DNA from 2 places in the Anoxybacillus sp. P3H1B genome. Region 2 is predicted to be linked to the other one. Evidence: a T-box and tRNA genes for the amino acid it is inferred to sense, from the RefSeq annotation. Region 2 holds a T-box; the other holds one or more tRNA genes.
What was found. The T-box of region 2 lies ahead of serS (serine--tRNA ligase). A T-box ahead of a tRNA ligase gene usually reads a tRNA of that ligase, here a tRNA-Ser.
Positions count from the first base shown of each region.

Region 1: it encodes a tRNA-Ser, which carries the amino acid that the T-box ahead of serS (serine--tRNA ligase) is inferred to sense. The anticodon was not compared.

Region 1 is NZ_LPUG01000024.1:723-8,408, forward strand. It holds tRNA gene AT864_RS14110 (tRNA-Asn) at 73-147, shown strand; tRNA gene AT864_RS14115 (tRNA-Ser) at 152-242, shown strand; tRNA gene AT864_RS14120 (tRNA-Glu) at 257-328, shown strand; tRNA gene AT864_RS14125 (tRNA-Val) at 335-410, shown strand; tRNA gene AT864_RS14130 (tRNA-Met) at 448-524, shown strand; tRNA gene AT864_RS14135 (tRNA-Asp) at 537-612, shown strand; tRNA gene AT864_RS14140 (tRNA-Phe) at 625-700, shown strand; tRNA gene AT864_RS14145 (tRNA-Thr) at 870-942, shown strand; tRNA gene AT864_RS14150 (tRNA-His) at 962-1,037, shown strand; tRNA gene AT864_RS14155 (tRNA-Gly) at 1,243-1,313, shown strand; tRNA gene AT864_RS14160 (tRNA-Ile) at 1,321-1,394, shown strand; tRNA gene AT864_RS14165 (tRNA-Asn) at 1,661-1,735, shown strand; tRNA gene AT864_RS14170 (tRNA-Ser) at 1,738-1,830, shown strand; tRNA gene AT864_RS14175 (tRNA-Glu) at 1,844-1,915, shown strand; gene AT864_RS14180 (cation diffusion facilitator family transporter) at 2,299-3,273, opposite strand; gene glgB (1,4-alpha-glucan branching enzyme) at 3,989-5,932, shown strand; gene AT864_RS14190 (glucose-1-phosphate adenylyltransferase) at 5,883-7,046, shown strand; gene AT864_RS14195 (sugar phosphate nucleotidyltransferase) at 7,053-7,686, shown strand, end outside.
Region 2 is NZ_LPUG01000008.1:8,181-16,124, reverse strand. It holds gene AT864_RS00215 (YaaC family protein) at 216-1,184, opposite strand; gene guaB (IMP dehydrogenase) at 1,310-2,776, shown strand; gene AT864_RS00205 (serine hydrolase) at 3,177-4,484, shown strand; gene pdxS (pyridoxal 5'-phosphate synthase lyase subunit PdxS) at 4,647-5,531, shown strand; gene pdxT (pyridoxal 5'-phosphate synthase glutaminase subunit PdxT) at 5,550-6,128, shown strand; T-box leader at 6,186-6,402, shown strand; gene serS (serine--tRNA ligase) at 6,458-7,732, shown strand.

The DNA.
Region 1 (7,686 bases), on a different contig from region 2:
AATGTCTTGAAGAGGAAGAGGCAGTAGAAAAATACGAATAATGATTCGTTAGTTTTTGTGTTTATCCACTATTCCGCAATAGCTCAGCGGTAGAGCAACCGGCTGTTAACCGGTAGGTCGTAGGTTCGAATCCTACTTGCGGAGCCATTTTGGAGAGCTGTCCGAGTGGTCGAAGGAGCACGATTGGAAATCGTGTAGACGTTAACAGCGTCTCAAGGGTTCGAATCCCTTGCTCTCCGCCACTATTTCATGTAATGGCCCGTTGGTCAAGTGGTTAAGACACCGCCCTTTCACGGCGGTAACACGGGTTCGAATCCCGTACGGGTCACTTTTAGGAGGATTAGCTCAGCTGGGAGAGCACTTGCCTTACAAGCAAGGGGTCGGCGGTTCGATCCCGTCATCCTCCACCATACATACTATTGATTGAAAAAAATATAATTTTGTCATCGCGGGGTGGAGCAGCCTGGTAGCTCGTCGGGCTCATAACCCGAAGGTCGCAGGTTCAAATCCTGCCCCCGCAACCAAATAAAACGGTTGGTCCCGTAGTGTAGTGGTTAACATGCCTGCCTGTCACGCAGGAGATCGCGGGTTCGAGTCCCGTCGGGACCGCCATAAAATATGTATGGCTCGGTAGCTCAGTCGGTAGAGCAAAGGACTGAAAATCCTTGTGTCGGCGGTTCGATTCCGTCCCGAGCCACCATTTATTTTATCCAACGCATCTTATGAATGCCGGCTTAGCTCAATTGGTAGAGACGAGCGGAGCATCGGTGAAATGACTGCGAGTTGCCTCGACGCATTGGACATCTTGAAATGTCTTGAAGAGGAAGAGGCACAGAACATGTGCTTTTATGGTTAGTTCTATAGATAAAGCCGGCTTAGCTCAATTGGTAGAGCAACTGACTTGTAATCAGTAGGTTGCGGGTTCAAGTCCTGCAGCCGGCATCGATTTATTAAAGTAATGGCGGCTATGGCGAAGTGGTTAACGCACCAGATTGTGGCTCTGGCATTCGTGGGTTCGATTCCCACTAGTCGCCCCATACATATTATCCCAAGACATTTGTGATAAAAGATTTGATAATTGCGCGGATGTAGTTTAATGGTAAAACCTCAGCCACGAGCGATACATCATTGAATAGGCGACGAGTTGCCTCGACGCACAAAGCATCTTAGAATGAACTGGTAGAGGAAGAGGCATGGTATATCGGGATACTAGAAATTTGTAATAAAAAATTTGATAATTATGCGGGTGTAGTTTAGTGGTAAAACCTCAGCCTTCCAAGCTGATGTCGTGGGTTCGATTCCCATCACCCGCTTGTATACGGGCCTATAGCTCAGCTGGTTAGAGCGCACGCCTGATAAGCGTGAGGTCGGTGGTTCAAGTCCACTTAGGCCCATCTTTCTTTTTGTAAAGCGTTTCTTTGCATAAAGTTTGGTGACATGTGTTGCCCATCTATAGGTGTTCTGTGAATTTCTTCTATAACATTGGTCAGTTAGCTTTTGTTTTCATCTACTATTCCGCAATCGCTCAGCGACGAGCATTTCCTCTCTGAGCAAACAGCGAGTTGCCTCGACGCACTGTGCTTCTTCGAATGTCTTGAAGAGGAAGAGGCAGTAGAAAAATATGAATAATGATTCGTTAGTTTTTGTGTTTATCCACTATTCCGCAATAGCTCAGCGGTAGAGCAACCGGCTGTTAACCGGTAGGTCGTAGGTTCGAATCCTACTTGCGGAGCCATTGGAGAAGTACCCAAGTGGCTGAAGGGGACGGTTTGCTAAACCGTTAGGTCGCGTTTTTGCGGCGCGCGGGTTCAAATCCCGCCTTCTCCGCCACTGCTGAATGCAAGGCCCGTTGGTCAAGTGGTTAAGACACCGCCCTTTCACGGCGGTAACACGGGTTCGAATCCCGTACGGGTCATAAGTAAAAAGCACTGTGCTAAAGCATAGTGTTTTTTACTTTATATAAAATCATTTAAAGATAAAACGAGTGTCATCTTCAAAACACACGGGAGAAGAGATGATGCTCGATCACCGACCGTGGAAAAACGGTATAACTCTATTATGTTAACATAATAAGTTACATCATACGCCTCAAAAATATTCGTTCCTCCAATTATTTAGAAAGAAAAATTTATAAAAAAACTTGATCTATATAATATTGTGCATTTCTGTTTTTGATTATTCCGAATTTTTAACTTGACAAAATGTCAAATGTAAATAAATAATAAATACAAAGAAAGGCCGACCATAAAAACAGAAAGGTCGGCATAATTTTTCTACTCATGTTCATATTCCCTAAACTCAAAATGATTCGTTAGGGCTACTCGGCTTTTTTGGTGCTTTGTTTTTTTGGCGAAGAAATTTTTCTCCGTACTCTCCATGATCATGAAAGTAAGCATGTTCAATTTGAATCGTGGAATGTTTAATTCTATATTTCCTTTCCAGCATTTCATTAATGGCTAAAATAACACAGAATGGCTGAATGTGTTCATTGATAAATACGTGAGCAGTTAAGGAATAATGGTCGGAAGAAATCGCCCAAATGTGCATGTCATGTACATCTTCTACCCCTTTAATACCGCTAATGTCAGAGCGTATTTGCTCAAGATCAAACTGCGATGGAACAGAATCCATAAGAATAAAGTACGATTCGCGGATGATTTTTGCTCCTCCTGTAAAAATAATTCCTCCTATAATCATACTAATCAATGGATCTATTAAGGCAAATTCCGTGAAATAGATGATAATAGCTGAAGCGATAACTCCGATTGAACTCAAAAGATCGCCGATAAAATGCCATAAAGCGCTTTTCACATTTAAATTTTCCTCTTCTTTTGTGCTTCTGCTAAGGACGATTGTTAAGATAAGATTAACGATCAGCCCAATTGTAGCAATTGTAAGCATCAGCTGAAAATGAACAGGCTCAGGATGAATGAACCGTCGAATTCCTTCGATAAAGATGCCAATAGCGATCATTGCAAGTGCCAATCCGTTTAAAAAGGAAGCAATAATCTCAAATCGCAAATATCCAAACGTAAATGTTTTATTGGGCTGCCGCGATGCGAGATACAGAGCAACCATACTCAAAATGAGCGCCAGCACATCTGAGGCCATATGAGCTGAATCAGAAAGAAGTGCAAGCGAATTAGATAAAACTCCGCCAATGACTTCAACAAGGGCAAAAAACAGCGTTAGGGAAAGGGTAATCCATAATGTTCGTTTTGATTTGTTTTGTTCTTTGACATGAGGCAGGTGATGATAGTCAGAGTAACTCATAATACACCTCTTTTTTAGAATAATTATCATTAGATATTTATTATAAATTATATGCCGTAAACAAGCAATTTGCAAATCATAGCTTTGTACCATTTTTGAAAGCTTCTTATCTTAATCTTTTGTTCATAATATAGCCGCTTGTTCTCCGAGAGTGGCAAATGCCTTATTGTGTCCATCCTATAAGAGAAAGGGCATATAGCTGGAAATTGCGCGAGATAAGGGAATGTTTATCAGTCAATCATAATAAATATAGCTTGAAGATTGAGCAAAGCGACTCTAGAAAAGAATATGACGAATGTGTGCACAGAGGTTTGTAGCCTATCTTTCATCACATAAACGCGTGGCAAAGCAACAAATTGTTCGCGAATCTAATGGTTTAGCCTGAAAAATAATATTGTTTGGACATCCAATGATTGAACAAGCAAAAGCAGGGGAAAAAGAGAATCCCTTCATCCTCTTTTTGTATGAAATTTCCTGGTGAGAATTGTCATAAAATATAAACACATTTTATCAAGGAATTTATAAATCAATGTCGAATCTAATTAAATAAATACTAATGGATAAGCCAATAAGTGAAGCAGTGTATGGCGTTGGACAATGGAAAAAAGAAGATGTTGGTTCAGAAGAAAAAACAAACTGCTTCATCTTTCATTTAACATGGAGCAATTAGGATCGTAATGAAATATTGGCAAAATAAAAAAATTATAGTGAAAGGATGAGATGCTCGTTGATAGCAACAAATCCCACAGATTTTGAGGTTCATTTGTTTCATGAAGGAAGCTTATATAAAAGCTATAAAATGTTTGGCGCTCATATCGTAAGAAATGAAGGGGTGGTTGGAACAAGATTTAGTGTATGGGCTCCTCATGCGCGTGCTGTGCGACTTGTAGGGAGCTTTAACAACTGGAACGGGAAAGATCACCCACTTACCAAAATAAACGATCAAGGCGTATGGACCATATTTATCCCTGAAAATTTAGAGGGACACTTATATAAATATGAAATTTTTACGGAAAATGAGCAAGTACTCCTTAAAGCGGATCCATATGCATTTTATTCCGAACTTCGTCCTCGTACGGCCTCTATTGTATATTCATTAGATGGATATCATTGGAATGATAAAGCGTGGCAGCGAAAGAAACGCCGCAAACCAGCTTACGATCAACCGTTATTCATTTATGAAGTTCATTTAGGTTCATGGAAAAAGAAGGAAGATAGAAGCTTTTACTCCTATCAAGAGCTAGCAGAAGAACTAATCCCTTATGTAGTGCAAAATGGGTTTACTCACATTGAACTGCTTCCCTTAATTGAGCATCCGCTCGATCGCTCATGGGGATATCAAGGAACAGGATATTATTCCGCTACAAGCCGCTATGGAACTCCACATGATTTCATGTTTTTTATTGATCAGTGCCATCAAGCTGGAATAGGAGTGATTTTAGACTGGGTCCCTGGTCATTTTTGTAAAGATGCACATGGCCTATACATGTTTGATGGAGCCCCAACATATGAATATGTCAATATACAGGATCGTGAGAATCCGGTGTGGGGAACAGCCAATTTTGATCTAGGGAAGCCTGAGGTTCGAAGCTTTCTCATCTCGAATGCATTATTTTGGATGGAGTATTTCCATATTGACGGCTTTCGCGTTGATGCAGTAGCTAATATGCTTTATTGGCCCAACAGTCATGTCCTTCATAAAAACCCCTACGCCGTGGAATTTTTGCAGAAACTAAATGAAGCTGTCTTTTCCTATGATCCTTCATTGTTAATGATTGCTGAAGATTCTACAGATTGGCCGAAGGTGACTGCGCCGACTTATGAAGGAGGCTTAGGGTTTAATTATAAATGGAATATGGGCTGGATGAACGACATTCTGACCTATATGGAGGCGGCTCCCGAACATCGTAAATATCTGCATCATAAAGTTACTTTTTCTTTGCTATACGCATACTCAGAAAATTTTATTTTGCCATTTTCACATGATGAGGTAGTGCACGGAAAAAAATCATTATTAAATAAAATGCCTGGCGAATATGAGCAGAAATTTGCGCAACTGCGATTATTATATGGGTATTTAGCTACTCATCCAGGAAAAAAATTATTGTTTATGGGAGGGGAATTCGGTCAATTTGATGAATGGAAGGATTTGGATCAACTTGATTGGATGTTATTTGATTTTGAGATGCATAGAAAAATGAGTGTGTATGTGAAAGACTTAATAAAGTTTTACAAACGTCATAAGCCTCTTTATGAGCTGGATCATTCGCCAGAAGGGTTCGAATGGATTGATGTGCATAACGCTGAACAGAGCATCTTTTCGTTTGTTCGAAAAAGCAATAAAGAGAATGATATATTAGTTGTCGTTTGTAACTTTACTGGAACGGCATACCATGATTACAAGGTAGGCGTTCCGCTGCTTGCCACGTATAAGGAAGCTTTTAACAGCGACGCTTCCCTATATGGAGGATGTGGTTATATTAATAAAAAACCGATGACTGCTCTAGAAGAGCCGTTTCATGGAAAACCATACCACATCGAAATGACTATCCCACCTTTTGGAATTTCTGTGTTGCGCCCAATGAAAAAACGAGGGGAGAGAAGTGTAGATGGTGAAGAAAAGATGCGTCGCCATGTTGTTGGCCGGCGGACAAGGTAGTCGATTAAATTCATTGACCAAACAGCTAGCCAAACCAGCCGTTCCGTTTGGAGGAAAATATCGAATCATTGATTTTACGCTAAGCAACTGCTCCAATTCCGGTATTGATACGGTAGGAATATTGACTCAATATCAGCCGCTTCTTCTACACTCATATATTGGTATTGGCAGCGCTTGGGATTTAGATCGAAGAAATGGAGGAGTGACCGTTTTACCCCCGTATTCTGAATCATCTGGGGTAAAATGGTATGAAGGAACAGCGCACGCCATTTATCAAAACATGAACTATATTGAGCAGTATGATCCGGAATATGTGTTGATTCTTTCAGGTGACCACATTTATAAGATGAATTACGCCAAAATGCTGGATTATCATATCGCCAAAAATGCGGATGTGACGATTTCTGTTATTGAAGTGCCTTGGGCCGAAGCGAGCCGATTTGGTATCATGAACACAGACAAAGAAATGCGGATTGTAGAGTTTGAAGAAAAACCGTCTGCCCCAAAAAACAACCTCGCTTCTATGGGAATTTATATTTTTAATTGGAGTGTTTTAAAGGAATACTTGCAAATCGACAATGAAAATCCGAGTTCAAGTCATGACTTTGGCAAAGATGTGATTCCGCTATTATTGAAAGAAAAGAAACGGCTTATGGCTTATCCATTTAAAGGATATTGGAAGGATGTCGGAACAGTGAAAAGCCTGTGGGAGGCAAATATGGATTTATTAGATCCAGAATGTGAATTAAATTTGTTTGATCAATCATGGAAGATCTATTCCGTTAATCCAAATCAACCTCCTCAGTATATCTCTCCAGATGCAATAGTGATTAACTCGCTGGTGAATGAAGGATGCATTATTGAGGGAACCATTGACCATTCCGTTGTTTTTCAGGGAGTTTATGTTCAAAAGGGAGCGATTGTGAGAGACTGTGTCATTATGCCGGATGTAGTGATTGGTGAAAATGCCTATATTGAAAGAGCCATTGTACCGTCAGAGCTTGAGATCCCGCCGGGAATGGTCATTCGCCCGTCTGCATTTGATGATGAGATTTTTCTTGTTACACAAGAATGGTTGCAGGCACAGAGCTCAGAAATCGTTGAGAAAGGATGAACAGCGATGAATAAAACGATGTTAGGGGTAATAGATGACACAAGGTATATGGAGTCGCTATATGAGCTGACGCTGCATCGTTCCATTGCAGCAATTCCATTTGCAGGAAGATACCGCTTAATAGATTTTGTCCTATCAAACATGGTGAACTCAGGTATGCAAAGCATCGCTATTTTCCCAAAGTATCACTATCGATCATTGATGGATCATTTAGGTTCAGGGAAAAATTGGGATTTGAGTCGAAAACGAGATGGGCTCTTTTTCTTTCCTTCCTCAGATTTAAATATTCCGGCGCATCATTTAGGGGCTTTCCAACATTTTGAACAGCATATTGACTACTTTTTACGCAGCAAACAAAAGTATGCGCTCATTTGCAATAGCTATACCGTTTGCAATATTGACTATGAGGCTGTGTTAAAGCGTCATATCGATAATCAGTGCGATATTACAGAAATACGTCATCAAGGCCGTTCGCTTGGAATGTTCGTGCTAGAAACCTCTCTCCTTCTGGATTTAATTGCGAACCGAATTCATACAGGCTACAATAGCATCATCGATGTTGTCCACGATCATCTTCATCAATTGAAAATATGTGATTATGAGCATTATGGATATGTGGCTGTCATTGACTCTATCGAAA
Region 2 (7,944 bases):
ACCACTCCTGTCCGTCTATCCTATTTTCAGTGTAGACGGCTCAGAGACGAGATAACCGTATGCCCAAAAAAGAACTTGGATTTATATATAAATGATTTGGTGGTCAACGGCCGCTCTACAAACTTTTTTATCATGTACTTATTGTAGTAGAGGCCAAGATCAGAGATCCGGGGACTCATGAATGGATCTCGACAACCGACTGTTGCAAAATACGATCAGTTAGTTAAAGCTAAATACTCATACAATAAAAAAGGGACTTTTTCAAATGTTACAGATAAAAACTTATGGATAAACGGATAGGCTTCGCTCGAATAGGAATGTAGCAATTCACTCCACCATTCTGTTTCGTATCGAGAGATCATGCTTAAGTTATATAATAATAAATAATGAAATATAACCTCCTGTTTTTGAAATATCTCTTCGCGTTGTGTCGGAAGACGATATGTTTTCGTGCTCAAATCAAACATAAACGGTTCATGCTCTAATGATTTTAATTGATCAGTACAAATGGCTTTAATATAATTCCCCTCTATTTCAACAGATTCTTTTTGAATCCAGTGCCATTCTGGAATGACATGGCTTATGAAATGAGAAAATGTCATATGGTAATCGTCTAAAATAGTAACTGGAATGAGGATGCATTGTCGAAAAGGATCGTAATGGACTTTCCTTGATAGCTTAGCCCCATAGTAGACTTCAAACAATTCGTGAAGCTCGCTAATGCGCTTTAATAAAGAACGCATTTGAAATTTTTCTCCAGCCATATGTTTCACATGGAACATTTTTTCAGAAAAATGAGTAAACAATCCGTGCTTTTGAACTTTTACTTCGTCATTGAAAAAATTATAATTTTGTTTTTTTTGCTTTCTTGTTGAAACACCATGCGCTAAAACAGATGATGACATGGGATAATCAGCATCTACAGTAAGAATACAAGCTTTTAAAAGCTGGACCATTCCATAAAATAAAAGGACAGGTTGAATTGAGAGAGGAGCTGTTCGAGCTGTCAGATAAAAGCTTTGACCATGCTGTAAATAGTAAAGAAAAGCGTAGCCATTTGCATAACTTTTTTGTTTTGCGTCTTCTCTTCCCGTCTTGGAATAACAACGGTATAACAATTGTTGAACCATGCTTGTAGAATGGAAAGAAGAAAATTTCATCCAAACTTCCTCGCTATGTAACATTGACCATTCCCCTTTCGTTGAAATGATAAAATTGAAAGAAAAATCGAACATTTCCTTGATTCCTTGACAGTATTTTAACCAGTTGTTAAGCTACTAATAATATTTCCGGATGAGGAGGATAAAACATGTGGGAATCTAAATTTGTAAAAGAAGGATTGACCTTTGATGATGTTCTTCTTATTCCTGCAAAATCAGAAGTATTGCCTCGAGATGTAGATGTTAAAACTCAACTTACTCCAACGTTATCGTTAAATATTCCCATTATCAGTGCAGGGATGGATACCGTTACTGAAGCAGAAATGGCGATTGCAATGGCTCGCCAAGGTGGATTAGGAATTATTCATAAAAACATGTCAATCGAACAACAGGCAGAGCAGGTAGACAAAGTTAAGCGTTCAGAACGTGGAGTAATTACTGATCCATTCTTTTTGACTCCAGATCATCAAGTATATGATGCGGAGCACTTGATGGGCAAATATCGCATTTCCGGTGTTCCAATTGTTAATAATGAAACAGAACAAAAGCTGGTCGGCATTATTACCAATCGAGACTTACGTTTTATTCAAGATTACTCCATAAAAATTTCCGATGTCATGACAAAGGAAAACCTAATTACAGCTCCTGTAGGTACTACTTTAGAAGAGGCAGAAAAGATTTTGCAAAAATATAAGGTTGAAAAATTGCCTCTTGTTGACGAAAATGGCGTTTTGAAAGGATTAATCACGATTAAAGACATTGAAAAGGTGATTGAGTTTCCGAACTCAGCAAAGGACGAAAAAGGCCGTTTATTAGTTGGTGCTGCTGTTGGGGTAACAGCTGATACAATGATTCGTGTAAAAAAATTAGTTGAGGCCAATGTGGACGTAATTGTTGTAGATACGGCTCACGGCCATTCAAAAGGTGTTCTTGATACAGTACGAAAAATCCGCGAACAGTATCCGAAGCTAAATATTATTGCAGGAAATGTGGCTACGGCAGAAGCGACAAGAGATTTAATTGAGGCTGGGGCTAATATTATCAAAGTGGGAATTGGACCAGGTTCGATCTGTACGACGCGCGTTGTTGCTGGTGTAGGAGTGCCACAAATCACAGCTATTTATGATTGTGCGACAGAGGCGCGCAAATACGGTGTTCCAATTATTGCAGATGGCGGAATTAAGTATTCAGGCGATATTGTGAAGGCTCTAGCAGCTGGCGCTCATGCCGTAATGCTTGGAAGCCTTTTAGCTGGGGTAACAGAAAGCCCTGGAGAAACCGAAATTTATCAAGGCCGTCGTTTTAAAGTGTACCGTGGAATGGGATCTGTTTCAGCGATGGAAAAAGGAAGTAAGGACCGCTACTTCCAAGAAGATAATAAAAAATTTGTTCCGGAAGGAATCGAAGGCCGTGTGCCTTATAAAGGACCGCTTGCCGATACGATTTATCAACTTGTCGGTGGTTTAAGATCCGGAATGGGCTATTGTGGAACAAAAAATCTAGAAGAATTGCGCGAGAAGTCACAATTTATTCGCATGACAGGTGCAGGATTGCGGGAAAGCCATCCGCATGATGTACAAATCACAAAAGAAGCTCCAAACTATTCCATTTCATAATGATTTGCCTGTGGATGTAACATTAGTAGTTTTTTCAGTGTACAAGCTTTATATGAAAGTTATAGCGCGATTGGAAAGAAGCCGCTCCATTTTTTGACTGTCAGAGGCAAGTCATAGACTTGCCTTCGTCACGCCAAAGTGTGACAGAGAGACGAGCAACAAATGCATTTATCTGGAAGACGTTGTTGTTCGGCCACCTGACTGTCGAAATCGAATAGTCGCTTAGTCGAAGAAGAAGCGAAAATGTTAGCATGCCAAGTTGCATTTCGATCGCTTGAAGCGGAGGAAGGTTCCTCCGTCTATTTTTTTGTATAGGAGTATGTTACAATAACGTTTGTGTAAGGAGGGTGTAAAAGTGAAAAGAAAGAAAAGTATAATAATAGGATTAGTTTTAGTGTTCCTGCTAGCAACGGTTTTTCCATTGAATAAAAAAGTGGAGGCCGCACAGGATCCGATAAATATTGAAGCGGATGCGGCGATACTTGTTGATGCAGGATCAGGAAGAATTTTGTACCAAAAGAATATTGATACCGTTCTTGGAATCGCAAGTATGACAAAAATGATGACAGAATATTTGTTATTAGAAGCAGTGAAACAAAAACGTGTGAAATGGGATCAAGAATATACACCAAGTGATTATGTATACCGTCTGTCACAAGATCGCGATCTATCTAATGTTCCACTAAGAAAAGATGGAAAGTATACCGTTCTTGAGCTTTATGAGGCAATGGCGATCTATTCTGCTAATGCCGCTGCAGTTGCTATCGCTGAAATTGTAGGCGGTTCAGAGGAAAACTTCGTCAGAATGATGAATGAAAAAGCGAAAAAACTGGGGTTACAAGGTTATAAATTTGTCAATGCGACAGGACTAAGCAATCAAGATTTACAAGGATTTCATCCACAAGGAACAGAAGCAAGCGAAGAAAATGTTATGTCAGCTCGTGCTGTTGCTACGTTAGCTTACCATTTACTTAAAGAGTATCCTGAAGTGTTAGAAACCTCGAGCATAACGAAAAAAACATTTAGAGAAGGCACAGACGACCAAATTAAAATGGACAATTGGAACTGGATGCTGCCAGGTCTTGTTTATGGCTATGAGGGAGTAGACGGATTGAAAACAGGATATACAGATTTTGCTGGCTACTGCTTTACAGGAACGGCGGAGAAAAACGGTGTTCGCTTTATTACGGTTGTTATGAATGCAAAAAGCAATGGCAAATCGACCATTAATGCTCGATTCGAGCAAACGAGAAAGCTATTGGATTATGCGTTCAGTAACTATTCATTAAAGGAACTTTATCCAGCAGGGTATCAACAAAAAGGTGACGCTACTTTGCCTGTAACAAAGGGAAAGGAAAAATCAGTAGCTGTTGTCACGAAAAAAACCCTTTCTCTTGTCATAAAAAATGGGGAAGACAAAAACTATAAGCCAGTATATGTGTTTGACAAGAAAAAGCTCAATAAAGATGGAGAGTTAACAGCACCGATCAAAAAAGGCGAAAAAGTTGGATACATGACGGTGCGGTATACGGGAGCTAATGATGATGATTATTTGACACCAAATGGGAAAAGTGCCGTACAGGTAGATGTTGTAGCTAAACAAAGCGTGGAAAAAGCAAATGGATTTGTATTGATGATGAGAGGAATCGGCGGTTTATTCAGCGATATTTGGACAAGTGTGACAAAGACGGTCAAAGGCTGGTTTTAAAAAGCTTCCTCCTTAAGCAGGAGGAGCTTTTTACTTTTTTTATTGTGATTTTTAAAAAAATTGAGGTAAAATAAGAAAATGTAATTAAATTATTTCTTATCGCTTTTCTTTCTTTTTTCATGAAAAAATACGACTACATGAGGTTATTAGGAGGAATCACAAGTGGCTATTACAGGTACAGAGCGTGTCAAACGCGGAATGGCGGAAATGCAAAAAGGCGGCGTTATTATGGATGTGGTAAATGCTGAACAAGCAAAAATCGCAGAAGCTGCTGGAGCTGTAGCGGTTATGGCATTGGAGCGCGTGCCAGCTGATATCCGGGCTGCAGGCGGTGTTGCTCGTATGGCAGATCCAACTGTAGTGGAAGAAGTAATGAAAGCTGTTTCCATTCCGGTAATGGCGAAAGCGCGTATTGGTCATTATGTGGAGGCAAGAGTTCTTGAAGCGTTAGGGGTAGACTATATTGATGAAAGTGAAGTTTTGACTCCTGCTGATGAAGAATTCCATATTGATAAACGCCAATTTACCGTACCATTTGTGTGCGGATGTCGAGATTTAGGGGAGGCAGCTCGTCGGATTGCTGAAGGCGTATCGATGCTGCGGACAAAAGGAGAGCCGGGAACAGGAAATATTGTTGAAGCTGTCCGCCATATGCGCAAAGTGAATGCTCAAGTGCGTAAAGTTGTGAGCATGAGTGAAGATGAGTTGATGACAGAAGCAAAAAATCTCGGCGCTCCGTTTGAAGTGCTGCTTGAGATTAAACGATTAGGCCGGTTACCTGTAGTTAATTTCGCAGCGGGTGGAGTAGCGACTCCTGCGGATGCTGCTTTAATGATGTACTTAGGAGCAGATGGCGTATTTGTAGGGTCTGGTATTTTCAAATCAGAGAATCCGGAGAAATATGCACGTGCGATTGTTGAAGCAACGACTCATTACGAAGACTATGAACTAATTGCTCATCTTTCTAAAGGGTTAGGCGGGGCGATGAGAGGAATCGATATTTCGTCGTTATTACCTGAACAACGCATGCAAGAACGCGGCTGGTAATCAAGGGAGAAGGTTAAGATGATAAAAATTGGTGTTTTAGGTTTGCAAGGAGCTGTCCGAGAGCACGTTCAGTCGATTGAATCGTGTGGAGCTGAAGCGACTGTCATCAAAAAAATGGAGCAGCTTCAAGAAATCGATGGTCTTATTATTCCAGGTGGCGAGAGTACGACGATGCGTCGGCTAATGGATCAATACGGTTTTATAATGCCGTTAAAGGAGTTTGCTGCACAAGGTAAACCCATCTTTGGAACGTGCGCAGGCTTGATTATGTTAGCTAAACGTATTGTTGGATATGATGAACCACATCTTGGTTTAATGGATATTACTGTTGAACGGAATTCATTTGGCCGTCAGCGGGAAAGCTTTGAAGCGGAACTGTCAATTACTGGAGTCGCTGATGATTTTATTGGTGTCTTTATTCGTGCACCACATATTGTTGAAGTTGGAGAAGAGGTAGAAATTTTAGCAAAGCACGAGGGACGAATAGTCGCTGCGAGACAGGGACAATTTTTAGGATGCTCTTTCCATCCAGAATTAACAGAAGATCATCGAATGACACAGTATTTTATAAATATGGTTAAAGAATCGATGGAATAAAACCATTGCATCTTGCCGAACCTTGTAGTACATTATTTTTATTAAAAGTGAATGAGCGTTAAAGTGATGAAAGGAAATAGTAGCAGGAATGTTTCTCTTCAGAGAATCGGTGGGTGGTGCGAACCGATGGGAAACGCTTGTGAATCCATCCTTGAGCGAAATGCCGAACGCTTGAACGCAAGTAAGCATTTCCGGTGTCAAGCCGTTACCAATTTGAGTGGAAGACATTTTGTCTTCAATTAGGGTGGCAACGCGGGTTACTCTCGTCCCTTGGTTTAATAAGGGGACGAGAGTTTTTTATTTTAGGAATAAAAAAGGAGGAACAAGAGATGTTAGATTTGAAATTTTTGCGCACGAATTTAGCGGAAGTGAAAGAAAAGCTGAAACATCGTGGTGAAGATTTAACGGATTTTACTCGTTTTGAAGAGCTTGATCAGAAGCGGAGGGAGCTCATTGCTAAAGCAGAGGAGCTAAAAAATAAACGGAACGAGGTATCTCAACAAATCGCTATTTTAAAGCGGGAAAAGCAAGATGCTGATCATTTGATCACTGAAATGCGTGAAGTTGGCGATCGCATTAAAGTGTTGGATCATGAATTGCGACAAGTCGAAGAGACGTTAGAGATGTTATTGCTTTCGATTCCGAATATTCCACATGAATCTGTGCCGATCGGGGAATCTGAAGAGAATAATGTGGAAATCCGCAAATGGGGAGAACCTCGTGCGTTTTCATTTGAAGCGAAGCCACATTGGGAAATTGCTGATCAGCTTGGCATTTTGGATTTTGAGCGTGCAGCGAAAGTGACAGGAAGCCGATTTGTATTTTATAAAGGATTAGGTGCTCGGTTAGAGCGAGCGCTTATTAGTTTCATGCTTGATCTGCATGTAGAAGAGCATGGATATGAAGAAGTGCTCCCTCCATATATTGTAAATCGTTCTAGCATGACAGGAACAGGTCAATTGCCCAAATTTGAAGAGGATGCGTTTCGAATTGAAAGCGAGGATTATTTTTTAATTCCTACGGCAGAAGTGCCTGTGACTAATCTGCACCGCGACGAAATTTTATCAGCAGAAGACTTGCCGCTCAACTATGTGGCATATAGTGCATGCTTCCGTTCAGAGGCCGGTTCAGCTGGCCGCGATACAAGAGGACTAATTCGCCAGCATCAATTTAACAAAGTGGAGCTTGTGAAATTTGTGAAGCCTGAGGACTCTTATGCGGAGCTAGAAAAATTAACGAGCCATGCTGAGAAGGTGCTTCAGTTGCTAGAACTGCCTTATCGTGTGATGAGCATGTGCACAGGTGATTTAGGATTTACAGCGGCTAAAAAATATGATATCGAAGTTTGGCTCCCAAGCTACGGCACTTACCGAGAAATTTCTTCTTGCAGCAACTTCGAGTCATTCCAAGCGCGCCGTGCTAATATTCGTTTTCGCCGAGATCCAAAAGCGAAACCTGAACACGTTCATACGCTTAATGGATCTGGTTTAGCTATTGGCCGGACAGTGGCTGCTATTTTGGAAAATTATCAGCAAGAGGATGGCACTGTCTTAATTCCAAAAGTGTTGCGTCCTTATATGGGAAATAAAGAAGTCATCCGATAATTATCGGATCAGGAGTAACAGCAAAAATAATAGAAAGATGACTTAAAATATCGGAGGCAAGTCACTGGCTTGCCTTCCGACTGTGATTTTTTATTGATGCCGTTCGTTTCTATTTACACAGCACAAGGATAGCAAGCGAATGAATTTTGTCTGGTACCACGATTATTTTCTTTATATTTCGAATATGGGGGAAAAGGATGAAAAGTATTGAC